Regions from separate parts of the Micromonospora sp. NPDC049529 genome, predicted to be linked through region 2. Evidence: predicted binding sites of a transcription regulator. Region 2 holds the regulator's gene; the other holds the start of a gene.

Region 1 (7,659 bases), on a different contig from region 2:
GGCCGTCGTAGTCGATCGTGCCGGTCAGGGTGGAGAGCTTCCTCCAGTGGTCGATTCCGCCCTGGCCTTCGAGCACGCGGGCGAGTAGCGCGTCCATCTTCACTCCTAATCTAGGACCGGCACGTGCGACGGTTCTTCACCCTCTTCGGGGTGCCGCCGACGTGAGCCGCCCGGACGGCAGCGCGGGGACGCCGTCGCCGTGCCACTGGTTCCGGACGAACTCCGTCTCCGGTCTCCGGTGCGGGTCACTCGAAGAGCGCACCCACCTGCGGTGTTTTCGTCACCAGGCCGTCCCGTTGGGCCATGTCGGCGAGTGCCTGCACCGACTGCCGGTTGATCTCCGCCGGGAAGGCAGGCAGCGTCAGGGTGGGGACGACGTCGGCCCCGATCGAGGTGTACGTGGACAGCACCTGCCGGGTCTCGTCCGGGTGGGAGGCGGCGTACGCCTGGGACTCCACCACCGCCTCGGTGAACGCCTCCACCAGGGACGGCTCGGACTCGATCAGATCCGCCGAGGTGAAGTACGTCGCCACCGACAGGTTGGCCGTCGCCTCCGCGTAGGCCGACGAGATGTCCCGGCCCTTCTGGTTGCGGGCGATGGTCAGGAAGGGCTCGACGATGAACGCGGCGTCGACCCGACCGTTCATCACGGCGGCCGGCATGTCCGGGAACGGCAGCTCCACGAACTTCACCGTTCCGGGGTCGCCGCCGGCCTTGCGGACCGCCTCGCGTACGACGGTGTCGCTGATGTTGTTGAGAGTGTTGATCGCCACCGACTTGCCGGACAGGTCGGCGCTGGACCGGATCGCGCTGCCGCTGGCGACGACCACCCCGGCGAAGTCCTTGCCGGGTACGCCGGTGGACGAGGAACCCGGTGCCACGATCTTGAGCGGGAGCCCGCGGGTCTGGGCGAGCAGGAGGGAGGTGTTGTTGCTGAACCCGAACTGGAACTGGCCGGAGAGCACGGCCGGCACGATCGCGGCACCGCCCTGGGCGAGTTCGAGCTTGACGTCGAGCTTGCGTTCGGCGAAGAATCCTTGTCGGACACCGAGGTAGATCGGCGCCACGTCGAGGATCGGGATCACTCCGACCGTTATCTGCGTGGGCTTGTCCCGGGTCCCTCCGGTGGTGCCGCCATCCACGTCGCCGCACGCGGTGAGCAACATGGTGGCGACCACGACGACGGCAAGTCTTCTACGCATGTGGTGCTCTCCCGATCCGGCCGACGGCGTACAGCTTCCGACCAACCCCGTGCGAATCGCGAAAACGACTCCTCTGTGGACCCTAGAGTCGGTCCGTCAAGGGGTCAACAAAGGGCCGATCGGCGTCGGCGGTTGGCGGATCGTCGTCTGGCGCCGGCTCGTCCGGTGCCGGGTCGATGTCGTACGGGCCGGGTCAGTCCCTGTCCTTCTCGCAGGCGACGCCGTCGCCGTCCTTGTCCAGCTTCGCCGAGTAGCCGGGGTCGCCCCGGTGCAGCGGGGTCACGCCGGCCCGGTGTGCCTGGTTGCAGTTGCGGTAGGCGACGGCGCCGCCCTGGCCGGCCTCGGGTGTCGGTCCGGCGGCGGGTTGGTCGGTGGACGGGACGCCGGGCGCGGTGGTGACCACGGGTGTGCTCCCGGTGGTTGAGGTCCGCGGCCGGGTCTGGTTGCGCGGCTGCGCGGGAGTGGCCGGTCGGGTGGTGGGCGCGGGACTGGGGGAGGACGGCTGGGCGGCCTTGGCCGATGCCAGGGCCACGCCGTGCGGGGCGAGTGTGGCGGGGGTCTGACCGGCGAAGACCGCGCTCAACGTGGCCGCTCCGATGCCCAGCGTCAGGACCAGGAGCAGCGCGAACAACCAGTAACGTCGGCGGTTGACGCCGATGCGGGCAGGTGCCGCGGCCGTGGGTGAGGGGTCCGATGGCCGGGGGACCGGCGAGCGGTAGCGGCCCGCCGCCTGGTTGCGTCGCCCGTACGCGAACGCGCGGGGCTCCTGCCGCTGGTTGTCGAGGGGCGGCTGGCTCACCAGAGCAGGCTACAGGTGTGCTCAGCGAAGCCGGCCGATCCCTGCCAGCGTCGGGCAACAATCGGATAGCGGTCGTCGGGCCGGCATTGTGGCCTGCGCCACAGGGCGGAACACGGGGCACGGTTTGTTACTTGAGTCGTACAGGCTCAACTCAAACGATGGCAGGTGTTCGATGGCAACTCTTCCGGTTCTGCCCCTGACCGACGCAGTCCTGCTGCCCGGGATGGTCATCCCGGTGACCCTCGACCCGAGCACCCAGGCTGCCGTCGACGCCGCTCGCGCGGCAGGTGACAAGAAGGTTCTTGCGGTGCCCCGGGTGGACGGGGAATATGGCTCCATGGGCGTTATCGCCCTGATTGAGAAGGTCGGTCGGCTGCCCAGCGGCGAACCGGCCGCCGTGGTCCGGGGCGTGTCCCGGGCCCGGATCGGTTCCGGCGTGCCCGGACCCGGAGCGGCGCTCTGGGTCGAGGCCACCGAGCTCGACGAACCCGCGCCGAACGGCAAGGCCAAGGAACTCGCACGCGAGTACAAGGCCCTCACCACGTCGCTGCTCCAGGAGCGCGGCGCCTGGCAGGTCATCGACGCGCTGGAGCGGATGACCGACCTCTCCGAACTGGCCGACTCGGCCGGTTACACCTCCTGGCTCACCCTGGCCCAGAAGACCGAACTGCTCGCCGCGACCGACGTGACGACGCGGCTGGAACTGCTCGTCGGCTGGGTCCGCGCCCACCTCGCCGAGCAGGAGGTCACCGAGCAGATCAACTCGGACGTACGCGAGGGTCTGGAGAAGTCCCAGCGCGAGTTCCTGCTCCGCCAGCAGCTCGCCGCTATCCGCAAGGAACTGGGCGAGGACGAGCCGGACGGCTCGGCCGACTACCGGTCCCGGGTCGAGTCCGCCGACCTGCCCGACAAGGTGCGCGAAGCGGCCATGCGCGAGGTCGGTCGGCTGGAGCGGGCCAGTGACGCCTCCCCGGAGGCCGGCTGGATCCGCACCTGGCTGGACACCGTACTGGAAATGCCGTGGACGACCCGGACCGACGACAACACCGACCTGGCCTCGGCCCGCGAGGTACTCGACGCCGACCACGCCGGCCTCGGCGACGTCAAGGACCGGATCCTGGAGTACCTGGCGGTGCGCAACCGGCGGGCCGCCCGCAACCTCCAGGTGGTCGGCGGCCGTGGCTCCGGTGCCGTGCTCGCCCTCGCCGGCCCGCCCGGAGTGGGCAAGACCAGCCTCGGTGAGTCGGTCGCCCGCGCACTCGGCCGTAAGTTCGTCCGGGTGTCCCTCGGTGGCATCCGCGACGAGGCGGAGATCCGGGGTCACCGGCGCACCTACGTCGGTGCGCTGCCCGGCCGAATCGTCCGGGCGCTGCGCGAGGCGGGTTCGATGAACCCGGTCGTGCTGCTGGACGAGGTCGACAAGATCTCCGCGGGCTACGCCGGTGACCCGGCCGCCGCCCTGCTCGAGGTCCTCGACCCGGCCCAGAACCACACCTTCCGGGACCACTACCTGGAGGTCGACCTCGACCTCTCGGACGTGCTCTTCCTGGCCACCGCCAACGTGGTCGACTCCATCCCCGGCCCGCTGCTGGACCGGATGGAACTCGTCACGCTCGACGGCTACACCGAGGAGGAGAAGGTCGCCATCGCCCGCGACCACCTGCTGCCCCGGCAGCTCGACCGGGCCGGCCTGACCGCCGACGAGGTCGGCGTCAGCGACGAGGCCCTGGGCCGGGTCGCGGCCGAGTACACCCGCGAGGCGGGCGTACGGCAGCTGGAGCGGGCGCTGGCCAAGATCCTGCGCAAGGTCGCGGTCGCGCTGGCGACGACCGACGGGCCGGTACGGGTCGACACCGACAACCTCAAGACCTACCTGGGACGGCCCCGGTTCACCCCGGAGTCGGCCGAGCGCACCGCCGTACCGGGCGTGGCGACCGGCCTGGCCGTCACCGGTGCCGGTGGCGACGTGCTCTTCATCGAGGCGACCAGCATGGAGGGCGAGCCGGGGCTGACCCTGACCGGCCAGCTCGGCGACGTGATGAAGGAGTCGGCGCAGATCGCCCTGTCGTACCTGCGCTCGAACGGCCGCAAGTTCGGGCTCGACCCGAACGCGCTGGCCGGACGCCGGATCCACCTGCACGTACCGGCGGGTGCGGTGCCCAAGGACGGCCCCAGTGCCGGCATCACCATGGTCACCGCGCTGGCTTCGCTGGCCTCCGGCCGGCCGGTCCGCCCGGAGTTCGGGATGACCGGCGAGGTCACCCTGGCCGGTCGGGTGCTGCCGATCGGCGGGGTGAAGCAGAAGCTGCTCGCCGCGCACCGGGCCGGTCTCACCGAGGTCATCATCCCGGCGCGCAACGAGCCGGACCTGGACGACCTGCCGACCGAGGTGCGCGAGGCGCTGACCGTGCACACCCTGGCCGACGTGGCGGACGTACTCGCGCTGGCCCTGCGGCCGGCCGAGGAGCTCGACGACGCGCAGACGCTGGACGGTCCGGCGCTCGCGGTGGCGTAACACCTGCGATCGCCCACGGTCCCGGGCGATCCGAGCGGGGGCGCTCCACTTCGGTGGGGCGCCCCCGCCGTCTGTCCACACCGCTGCCGTACGCGGCTGGCAGACTGCCGGACATGGCTGACGTACGGCTGGTCCGGGACGACGCGTTCGACGCGCAGGACGAGGCGCCGACGCTGCTGCTGGTGCACGGGCTCGGTGCGACCGGCGCGGTCTGGCAGCGGTGGCGTCCGTACCTGGACGAACACTGGGCGGATCGTTGGCTGGCGCCGGACCTGCCCGGTCACGGCGGCGCGAAACCGGTGCCGCGCTACACGTTCGGTGCCCTGGCCGCCGCCCTCGCCGACCTGCTCGATCCCGACCGGCCGGTGGTGGTGCTCGGCCACTCGCTCGGCGGTGTGCTGGGACTCGCCCTGGCCAGCGGCTGGTTCGGCGTACGGGTCCGGACCGCGATCGGGTTGGGCGTCAAGGTGCACTGGACCGCGGACGAACTGGGCCGCGCCGGTGCGCTCGCCCGACGACCCGTCACCTGGTTCGACTCGTACGAGGCGGCGGTCGACCGGCACCTGAGGGTGTCCGGACTGGCCGGTCTGCTGCCGGTCGACGATCCGGCCGGGTCGAGCGGCGTGGTGGCCGGGGACGGGGACGGGCGGTGGCGGCTGGCCCTGGATCCGGCCGCCTTCGGGGTCGGCGAGCCGGACCTGCCGGGTCTGCTCGCGGCGGCGCGGGGCCGGGTGGTGCTGGCCAGGGGAGAACACGACCCGATGGTCACCGCGGACCAGTTGGCCCGGCTGACGCCGTCGGCGGTGACCCTGCCCGGCGTCGGCCACAACGCCCACGTCGAGGACCCGGCCCTGGTGTCCGGGCTGCTCGCCGAGGAGCTGTCGACCGGGCGCCCGGGTCGCCGCGACCCCCGGTGAGTCGGCGGGACCGCTGGTAAAGTGGCCGACGAGTGACCGGGACCGGGAAGACCGGAAACCGGTGGGAGACGAAACAGGGAGACCAGACATGGCGGGTGACGACGACATCTCCGGGTGATACCCGGACGTGATCGGCCACCGGTGGGCGCGCAGAGCGCCGACGTGGCCATGTCGTCGTTCCACCCGTCCCTGTTCCTCCGCCGGGCGACCCCGGTACGCCCGCATCACCCTCCGAGGCAATCACATGTCCGAGGCGTTCATCGTCTGCTCGAACCTCTCCTTCTCCTGGCCCGACGACACCCCGGTCTTCCGGGAGTTGTCCTTCACCGTCGGCGGCGGCCGTACGGGCATCGTCGCGCCGAACGGCGCCGGCAAGAGCACCCTGCTCCGGCTCGTCGCCGGGGAACTGCGGCCCACCGGCGGCTCGGTGACCGTCGACGGGGTGCTCGGGTATCTTCCGCAGACCCTGCCGCTGGTCGGCGACCTGACCGTGGCCGAGGTCCTGGGCATCGCCCCGGTCCTCGGCGCACTGGACGCCATCGAGTCCGGCGACGCGAGCGAGGAGCACTTCACCACGATCGGCAACGACTGGGACATCGAGGAGCGGACCCGGGCCGAGCTGGACCGGCTCGGCCTCGGCGACGTCGCCCTCACCCGGCACCTGCGCACCGTCAGCGGTGGACAGGTCGTCTCCCTCGGCCTGGCCGCCCAGCTGCTCAGGCGGCCCGACGTGCTGCTGCTCGACGAACCGACGAACAATCTCGACCTCGACGCCCGCCGCAAGCTCTACGACGTGGTCGAGGACCGGGCCGGCTGCCTGCTACTGGTCAGCCACGACCGGGCGCTGCTCGACCGGATGGACCGCATTCTCGAACTCGACCGGGGCGAGGTCCGCTCGTACGGCGGGAACTTCACCGCGTACGAGCAGGCCGTGCGCGCCGAGCGGGAGGTCGCCGAGAAGAACGTCCGAAACGCCGAGCAGGAGGTCAAACGGGAGAAGCGGGAGATGCAGCAGGCCCGCGAGCGGGCCGAACGTCGGGCCGGCAACGCCTCCCGGAACCTCAGGAACGCCGGCCTGCCGAAGATCTTCGCCGGGACGATGAAACGGGGGGCGCAGGAGTCGGCGGGGAAGTCGAACACGACGCACGCCGCGCGGGTCGGCGACGCGAAGGCCCGACTCGACGAGGCCGGCCGCGCCCTGCGCGACGAGGCCGGCCGCGCCCTGCGCGACGAGCAGCGGATCACGCTGGAACTGCCCGACACCAGGGTCCCGGCCGGGCGTACGGTCTTCCTCGGCGAGCGGATGCAGGTCCGGTACGGCGAGCGCGCCCTCTTCGCCGACGAGGGCGTCGACCTGAGCATCCGGGGGCCCGAGCGGATCGCCCTGACCGGGCCGAACGGTGCCGGCAAGTCCACTCTGCTGCGAATGGTCAACGGCGACCCGGAGCCGGCGGGCGGCGAGATCAGGCGGGCCGACGGCCGGATCGCGTACCTGTCCCAACGGCTGGACCTGCTGGATCCCGACCGGACGGTGGCGGAGAACCTGGCCGCCTTCGCACCGGCGATGCCGGAGGCGGCGCGGATGAACCTGCTCGCCCGGTTCCTGTTCCGGGGCGCCCGCATCCACCTTCCGGTCGGGGTGCTCTCCGGTGGTGAACGGCTGCGGGCCACCCTGGCCTGTGTCCTGTTCGCCGAACCGGCGCCCCAGTTGCTGCTGCTGGACGAGCCGACGAACAACCTCGACCTGGTCAGTGTCGACCAGTTGGAGAGCGCGCTCGACGCGTACGAGGGTGCGTTCGTGGTGGTCAGCCACGACGAACGGTTTCTCACCGAGATCGGGGTGAACCGTTGGCTGCGGCTCGACAACGGTCGGCTGTTGGAGATCCGGGCGCCCGAGGGCGACTGACCGCGTACGAACGGGCCGGACGCGGGACGGTTACCCACCCCCACGGGGTGACCGCGCCCACGTCCGGCCCGCAGCCCGGACGAACCGGTGTTACTGCCGTGCTCCGGGGCGTACCAGGTACTGCACGCCGCCGACGTCGGTCTTCGGTGCGCCGGCCCTCGACGGCCCGAACTGCACCACGTCGACGACGAACTCCTTCGACGACACGATCTCGGTCGAGAAGATCAGACTGAACTCCGGTCGTTCACCGGGGTTGAGCACCAGGTCGATGATCTTGGCGTTGGCTGCCACCACCTCCAGTTGGTTGCGGCCGACCTCGC
Region 2 (7,659 bases):
GCCAATCCGAAGCTGTTCAACTACCACGACTGGTGCGAGGGCGGCCTGGTCCGCCAGGGCCGCCGCCTCGGCTGACCGGGCGACAGCCCAGACACTCCAATACCCGGGGCGGGCGGCAGCCCCCCGTCGGTACTACCGACCGCCCCGGGCAGCTTCGAGTAAGCCGTGGAACAGCGGGGCAGCCAGCCCGCTACCGCCGCTCCGGCTCGGTCATGCCAGACCCGCCGCAGGTCGCGGCGCCGACGAACGGACCGGCCGGTCGGTCACGACCCGAGCCGCCGCCGCCATCGCCTCGGCCTCCGCTCGCAGCGCGGCCGTGCCGTCCGGGGTGAGCGCGTAGTAGCGCCGGGCGCGACCGTTGACGATCTCCTCGCGGGTCGACGCCACGTAGCCCTCGCCGGTGAGGCGGTCGAGCGCGGCATAGAGCGTGCCGGTGGCGAGACGGATCCGCCCCTGCGACAGCTCACCGGCTCGGATCATGATCGCGTAGCCGTGCAACGGCTCGTCCTGCAACGCGGCCAGGATGAAGTACGTCGGTTCCCTCATGCGCGTACTCACGTGGCGACTATATGACGGTCAACTACTTATGTAAACATCATGACCAACACTGTCCTGCGTACGACAACGCCCCGCACCGAAGTCGGTACGGGGCGCACGTCGAGCTGGGTTCAGTGCTGCTTGGCGAGTCCCACGAAGGCCCGCCAGGCGACCGGGCCGAAGGCCAGGCTGCCGCCGTCACGATCCTTGCTGTCCCGTACCAGGACCCGGCCCGGCAGGTTGTCGGCAACCTCCACGCAATTACCGCCGTTCGTGCCCGACCTGGTCGACTTCCGCCACTGGGCGCCGGTCACATCCATGATTTGGCCACTTCCCTCACCACGTCCAGCGTCTGCCTGCCGGGGAGAGCTTCGCTGGTCAGCCCGTCCCACCGCACACTCAGCCTAACAACGTCCGCCCGCCCCTCGAAGACCTGCGCTTCAAGCTGATTGTCGATGTATCCGGCGCGTGAGCCGCTCGGCAGGTCGGCGATGACAAAGCCGCCCTGAAGTCCGGGATAGATGCCGTGGTCGAGCGGGATCAGGCCGATGTGGACGTTGGGTCGCTCGGCCTGGTCGAGCAGATGCTCGATCTGCTGGGCCATCACGTCGTGGCCGCCACACGTCCGGCGCAGCACCATCTCGTCCAGCACCAGGAACACCTCCGGTGGAGTATCGCGGTCGAGGATCGCCTGCCGCGACATCCGCTCGGCCACCTTCTCGTCCAGCCGGGCGCCGGAGAAGCCACCGATCCGGAACAGCGCCCGTGCGTACGCCTCGGTCTGCAACAGACCGGGCACGAAGGCGGGCTCATAGCCGCGGAGGGTGGTTGCCTCGCGCTCGTATTCCAGCCACTCGCGCAGCCAGACGGGCGAGAAGGAGTCCACCACCAACTCGGTCCAGAGGTTGACGAAGAAGCCTCCGGTTTCCAGGGCCTCGTCCAGCAGCCCCAGGAACTTCTCGTCCAGCGGTGCCTTTCCCTGCTCGATGTTGCTGATATGCGAGTCCGAGCAGAAGGTCCGTTGACCCAGGGCTATCTGGGTCATGTTGGCGGCGACCCGGCGGCGCCTGATTTCACGGACCAGATACTCCGACGGCGAGATTCCCACGCGTTCCACACCTTCCCAGGATTTCGGGTTCTGTCTATCGACCGTCACCAGCGGTGCTGGTTCGTCCACGAAGCGGGTTGTGCTGTTCCGACAGTAGGGGCTCACCCACCACAGTGTCACCAAGGAACCGCTCGGATCCTCCCGGTACGTACGACCGGACGTGGACGGGTGGAACTGGGGCCGCCCCGCAGCCCGCCCCCATCGGACCGGAGCGGCCCCACTCAAAGCGAGGAGGTGCGATGACCGCGAAACATGTGCCCCTGCGCCCGCTCTGGATCTGCCGGACCGATGCCCAACCGTGGCCCTGTGCCGACGCCCGACTCGACCTCGTGGCCGAGTTCCGGGACCGGACGCTCGCACTGACGCTCTTCCTCGGCGCCCAGTTCATCGAGGCGCTGGGCGACCTGCACACCATCGATCCCGAGCTGGGTAGCCCGCCCGACTCACGCGCCCTGTACGAACGCTTCATCGGCTGGGTGCCCGTACGACGAAAGGCGGGTGCCGCGTTGCCCGACGAGGACAACCTGACCGCTCCGCACCGTCCCTCCGTCGATAACTGGCGCTGCCTCGATGACGACGAGGACTGGCCGTGTGCGGTCTTTCGCCGCCGGATGTGGGCGCTCTATCCGAGGGAACCAGAACGACTCGCCGCCTTCATGCGGCACTTCCGGGACAGGGCGGCACCGGCGCTACCGGAACTGACCCCTGAGCAGATCGAGGCGAGATTCATCGACTGGATCAACGACCCGCCCATTCGTCGCCGACTGAGGTCGATATGACGACCACCGACAGCGGGAAGACCGGCCCCGAATGCGTGCACTGCCAGCTCGTTTTCCCCGAACTGATCCCCGGCCGCCCAGCCCCCATCCATGTCGAGCGAGAGACGCAGAAAACCTGCTTTGGCAGCGGAGCGCGTACGGCCACAGACGTAATCACGCAGAGTTCGGCTCGCCGAAGCCGGCGGACCCTCTGGTGATCAAAGAGAACGGTACGGGCCGGGACCCCCCGTGGATCCCGGCCCGTACCGGCATCCCTCAAACTAGGCCAACGCCCCGCACCTCCGGGCGGAAATGCGGGGCGTTCCGAGATGTGGGCAACCTCAGGGGCGGGGCCGGGGGCGCCAGACCACCAGGGCGGTCGACACCTGGTTGGTCGGCACCAGGTCCCGACGGGGGAACGGGCCGGTGGCCGCCGCCTCCAGCTCGGCAACCCGCCGGTACGCGTGCTCCAGCTCGGCTTCCATCTGCGCCATCCGCTGCTGCAACTCGTCGACCAGCTGCTCCAGCCCGATGATCCGCTTGATCCCGGCGAGGTTGACCCCGTCGTCCTGGCTGAGTCGCTGCACCTCGCGCAGCAGGGCAACGTCACGCACGCTGTAGCGCCGGCCGCCGCCCGCCGCCCGGCCGGGTTGGACCAGGCCCATCCGGTCGTACTGGCGGAGGGTCTGTGGGTGCATCCCCGCCATCCGGGCCGCTACCGAGATCATCAGTACCTTGGCATCGGACGACGTCTCGACCGAGATGATGAATTCCTCAGTCATCGCCACTCACCTCCGCATCACTGACCGCTAGTTAACTCGACGCACCCGGGCGTCGAGATGTTCCCGCCCGGCCGGGGGACTCTGCTTGGCGAACAATTCCAGTGCCTCACGGGCCTCGGCGGAGAGCTGCGCCGGCACCTGGACCTCGACGGTGACGAGCAGGTCGCCCGGCTGACCGTCGCGCCGGGCCACGCCCTTGCCACGCGCCCGCAGGGTCCGGCCGCTCGGGGTGCCCGGCGGCACCCGCAGGGTCACCGCACCGTCCATGGTGGGCAGCCGCAGGTCGGTGCCGAGCACCGCCTCGGCGAACGTGATCGGCACGGTCAGCGTGAGGTCATCACCACTGCGCCCGAACAGCTCGTCGTTGCGGACCTTGATTAGCACGTACAGGTCACCGGCGGAGCCGCCGCGCTCACCCGGCTCACCACGCCCGGCCAGCCGGATCCGCTGGCCGTCGGCCACCCCACCGGGGAACCGTACGTTCAGCGTGCGGGTCTTGGTAACCCCGCCGGTGCCGAGGCACTCCGGGCACTTCTCCTCCACCACCGTGCCGACGCCCTGACACTCGCGGCACGGCTCGGAGAAGCTGAACGAGCCCTGGTTGCGGGTGACCACACCGGCGCCGTGGCACTGCGGGCAGGCCCTCGGCTGGGTGCCGGGCTTGGCGCCGTCGCCGTGGCAGGTGTCGCAGACCCCCGGCGCCCGCAGGGTCAGGGGCAGGGTGACCCCGCGTACGGCGTCGTTGAAGTCGAGTACGACCTCCGCCTCGACGTCGCGTCCCCGGGCCGGACCACGACCCCGTGGCGGTGCTCCGGCGGCACCGCCACCGGAGAAGATCGAGCTGAACAGGTCGGAGAATCCGGCGCCGCCGAACCGGCGGTCACCGGCTCCGCCGGCACCGGGCTGGCCGGCGTTGCCGAACAGGTCGGAGACGTCGAACGGGTAACCGCCACCGGCGGTCGGCTGTCCGCTGCGCGCGTTGCGCCGGAAGGCGCCCGAGCCGAACAGCGAGCGCATCTCGTCGTACTCGCGGCGTTTGCGGTCGTCGGAGAGGACGTCGTACGCCTCGGAGACCGTCTTGAATCGCTCCTCGGCCTGCGGATCGCCCGGGTTGTGGTCCGGGTGCGACTCGCGGGCCAGCTTGCGGTACGCCTTCTTGATCTCGTCGGAGGAGGCGGACTTACCCACACCCAGCGCGGCGTAGAAGTCCTTCTCCAGCCAGTCCTTGGAACTCATCTGTCGTCCACCCCCTTCCTCGCGTCGTGATCGGGGCGCACCGGGCCCGCCGCAGCGGTCACCGGTACGCCCCGATCATGACAGTCGAATCCCACTACTCCGGATCGGCGACGGCGACCAGTGCCGGCCGCAGCAGGCGCTCGCCGAGTTGGTAACCCCGGCGCATGACCTCGACGCAGGTGGGTTCGGTGACGTCGGACGAGGTCCGGTGCGCCACCGCCTCGTGCCGGGTCGGGTCGAACGGGTCGCCCTTCTCCCCGAACGGGGTCAGGCCGAACCGGGTCAGTGCCGCGTTGAGCTGCTCGGCGACGCTGCCGAACGGCCCGACCAGGTCGCCGTGCTCACGTGCCCGATCCAGGTCGTCCAGTACGGGCAGCAGCGCGGTCAGCACCTGTCCGGTGGTCTGCTCGGCCGCCAGTCCCCGGTCCCGGTCAACCCGCTTGCGGTAGTTGGCGTACTCCGCCGACACCCGCTGGAGGTCACGGGTCCGCTCGTCGAGCTCGGCCCGCAGTGCCTCCAACTCGGCGCCGAGCGGTCCGGGTGCGCCGCTGACCGGCTTGGCCGGCGCGTCCACCACCGCACCCTCGGGGCCGCTCGGCTGGCCCAGCTTCGGCCCACGGGCCTTGCCGTCCGCGAGTTCGACCTCGACCTCGGCGTCCTCGACCAACTCGTCCAGGATCGGGGTGCCCGACTGGTCGGACTCGCCGACCAGCCCCTCGTCGTCGTCCGAGTCGTCCGGCTGCTCCGGCCCGGCCCCGTTCACCGACGCCGCGACCTCTGCCGAATCGGCATCGTCGGTGTCCGGATCGGCACCGTCGTCGGTCCGGTCGTCGTTGCGTTCGTCTCGGATGACAACCCGCTCGTCAGCCTGCTCCTGCGCCGGGCCGGAGCCACCCGGCGTCGACCCGGTGGTCTCCGGGTCGGCGGCTTGTGGCTTCTCCGTCATGACTTCTCCTCGCTCCGCTCGTCCAGACTCCGGTCCACGGGACCGGGCTGGCCGATCACCCTGCGCTGTACGGCCACGCGACTACCTCGCGCCGGACAGCGTCGAGGGCAGCGCCGGTCCCGGTCGCCCGGTGGCGACCGGGCCGGCGTGGTGGCGACGGGTCACTTCTTGTCGTCCTCGTCGACGATCTCGGCGTCCACGACGTCGTCCGGGCCACCGGCCGGCTTGCCGCCGGTCGGGCCGGCACCGGTCGCACCGGCACCCGCGCCTGCGGCACCGGGCTGCTCGCCCTGCTCCGCCTGCTGGGTGTAGAGCAGCGAGCCGGCCTGCTGGGAGACCGTGGCCAGCTTCTCGTGCGCCGTCTTGACCGCCTCCAGGTCGGTGCCGCCGAGCGCGCTGCGCAGGTCACCGAGGGCCTCGTTGATCTGCTCACGGGACTCGCCGGGGAGCTTGTCGCCGCTCTCGGCCAGGAACTTCTCGGTCTGCCACTGGAGCTGCTCGGCGACGTTGCGGGTCTCCGCCTCCTCGCGGCGACGCTTGTCGTCGTCGGCGTGGTCCTGGGCGTCGCGCATCATCCGCTCGATGTCGTCCTTCGGCAGCGCCGAGCCGCCGGTGATCGTCATCGACTGCTCCTTGCCGGTGCCGAGGTCCTTCGCGTTGACGTGCACGATGCCGTTGGCGTCGATGTCGAAGGTGACCTCGACCTGCGGGACCCCGCGCGGTGCCGGCGGCAGACCGGTCAGCTCGAAGGTGCCGAGCTTCTTGTTGTAGGCGGCGATCTCGCGCTCACCCTGGAAGACCTGGATCAGCACCGACGGCTGGTTGTCGTCCGCCGTGGTGAAGACCTCGGAGCGCTTGGTCGGGATGGTGGTGTTGCGCTCGATCAGCTTGGTGAAGATGCCGCCCTTGGTCTCGATGCCCAGGCTCAGCGGGGTCACGTCGAGCAGCAGGACGTCCTTGACCTCGCCCTTGAGCACACCGGCCTGGAGTGCCGCACCGACCGCGACGACCTCGTCCGGGTTGACGCCCTTGTTCGGGTCCCGGCCGATGAGCTGCTTGACCAGCTCGGTGACGGCCGGCATCCGGGTGGAGCCGCCGACCAGGATCACGTGGTCGACGTCGGCGACCTTGACCCCGGCGTCCTTGATCGCCTGCTCGAACGGGCCCTTGGTCCGGTCCAGCAGGTCCTGCGTCATGCGCTGGAACTCGGCCCGGGTCAGGGTCGCGTCGAGGTGCAGCGGGGCCGACGGGGCACCGTCGGTGGCCGCCGGACCGGCGGTGATGTACGGCAGGTTGATGCTGGTGGTGGTCGCCGCGGACAGCTCGATCTTGGCCTTCTCGGCCGCCTCGCGGAGCCGCTGCATCGCCATCTTGTCCTGCGACAGGTCGACGCCGTGCTGGCCACGGAAGGTCTTGACCAGGTGGTCGATGATCCGCTCGTCCCAGTCGTCGCCGCCCAGGTGGTTGTCACCGCTGGTCGACTTGACCTCGACCACGCCCTCGGCCAGCTCCAGCAGGGACACGTCGAAGGTGCCGCCGCCGAGGTCGAAGACGAGTACGGTCTGCTCCTTGGAGCCCTTGTCCAGCCCGTAGGCCAACGCCGCCGCGGTCGGCTCGTTCACGATCCGCAGTACGTTGAAGCCGGCGATCTCGCCGGCCTCCTTGGTGGCCTGCCGCTGGGCGTCGTTGAAGTACGCCGGAACGGTGATCACGGCGTCGGTGATCCGCTCACCGAGGTACGCCTCGGCGTCCCGCTTGAGCTTCATCAGCGTGCGCGCCGAGATCTCCTGCGGGGTGTACTTCTTGCCGTCGATGTCTACCGACCAGTTGGTGCCGACCTCCCGCTTGACCGACCGGATGGTCCGGTCCGGGTTGGTCACCGCCTGGCGCTTGGCGACCTCACCGACGAGCACCTCGCCGTTGCGGGCGAACGCGACGATCGAGGGAGTCGTCCGCGAGCCCTCGGCGTTCGCGATGACGGTGGGCTCACCGCCTTCGAGAACGCTGACGCAGGAGTTCGTCGTGCCGAGGTCGATGCCGACCGCACGTGCCATCTTTGCTTCCTCGCTTCGTTACTAGGCAGGTGACGGGCACCGCCCGCAGCACACCACCGCAAGTTGAGTGGACCGGACTCAATAGTGCCACGATGATCCCAGGCGTCAAGTTGGAGTTGAGTCACATCCGCGCAACCTCGCCCGATCGGGCTCCTGACCGGGGCCGAACGCCACCGACCGAGAGACCGGTACGGTCGGACCGAGATGGGTGCCTGTTGTCTGTCTTGCATGCATCAGG

What was found. The regulator HspR, encoded in region 2, represses chaperone genes until heat shock. The targets are predictions, from matches to a motif close to TTGAGTNNNNNNNACTCAA.
Region 1: the regulator HspR is predicted to act here: its motif matches at 2,133-2,151, upstream of lon (endopeptidase La).

What each region holds. Positions count from the first base shown of each region.
Region 1 is NZ_JBVJHT010000018.1:38,759-46,417, reverse strand. It holds gene ACZ6QQ_RS27900 (hypothetical protein) at 1-97, opposite strand, end outside; gene ACZ6QQ_RS27895 (ABC transporter substrate-binding protein) at 246-1,202, opposite strand; gene ACZ6QQ_RS27890 (excalibur calcium-binding domain-containing protein) at 1,396-2,001, opposite strand; gene lon (endopeptidase La) at 2,174-4,516, shown strand; gene ACZ6QQ_RS27880 (alpha/beta fold hydrolase) at 4,630-5,433, shown strand; gene abc-f (ribosomal protection-like ABC-F family protein) at 5,678-7,339, shown strand; gene ACZ6QQ_RS27870 (hypothetical protein) at 7,430-7,659, opposite strand, start outside.
Region 2 is NZ_JBVJHT010000001.1:340,940-348,598, reverse strand. It holds gene ACZ6QQ_RS01645 (hypothetical protein) at 1-75, shown strand, start outside; gene ACZ6QQ_RS01640 (PadR family transcriptional regulator) at 211-558, opposite strand; gene ACZ6QQ_RS01635 (DUF397 domain-containing protein) at 669-857, opposite strand; gene ACZ6QQ_RS01630 (helix-turn-helix domain-containing protein) at 848-1,714, opposite strand; gene ACZ6QQ_RS01625 (hypothetical protein) at 1,885-2,424, shown strand; gene ACZ6QQ_RS01620 (heat shock protein transcriptional repressor HspR) at 2,745-3,185, opposite strand; gene dnaJ (molecular chaperone DnaJ) at 3,213-4,421, opposite strand; gene ACZ6QQ_RS01610 (nucleotide exchange factor GrpE) at 4,516-5,367, opposite strand; gene dnaK (molecular chaperone DnaK) at 5,529-7,421, opposite strand.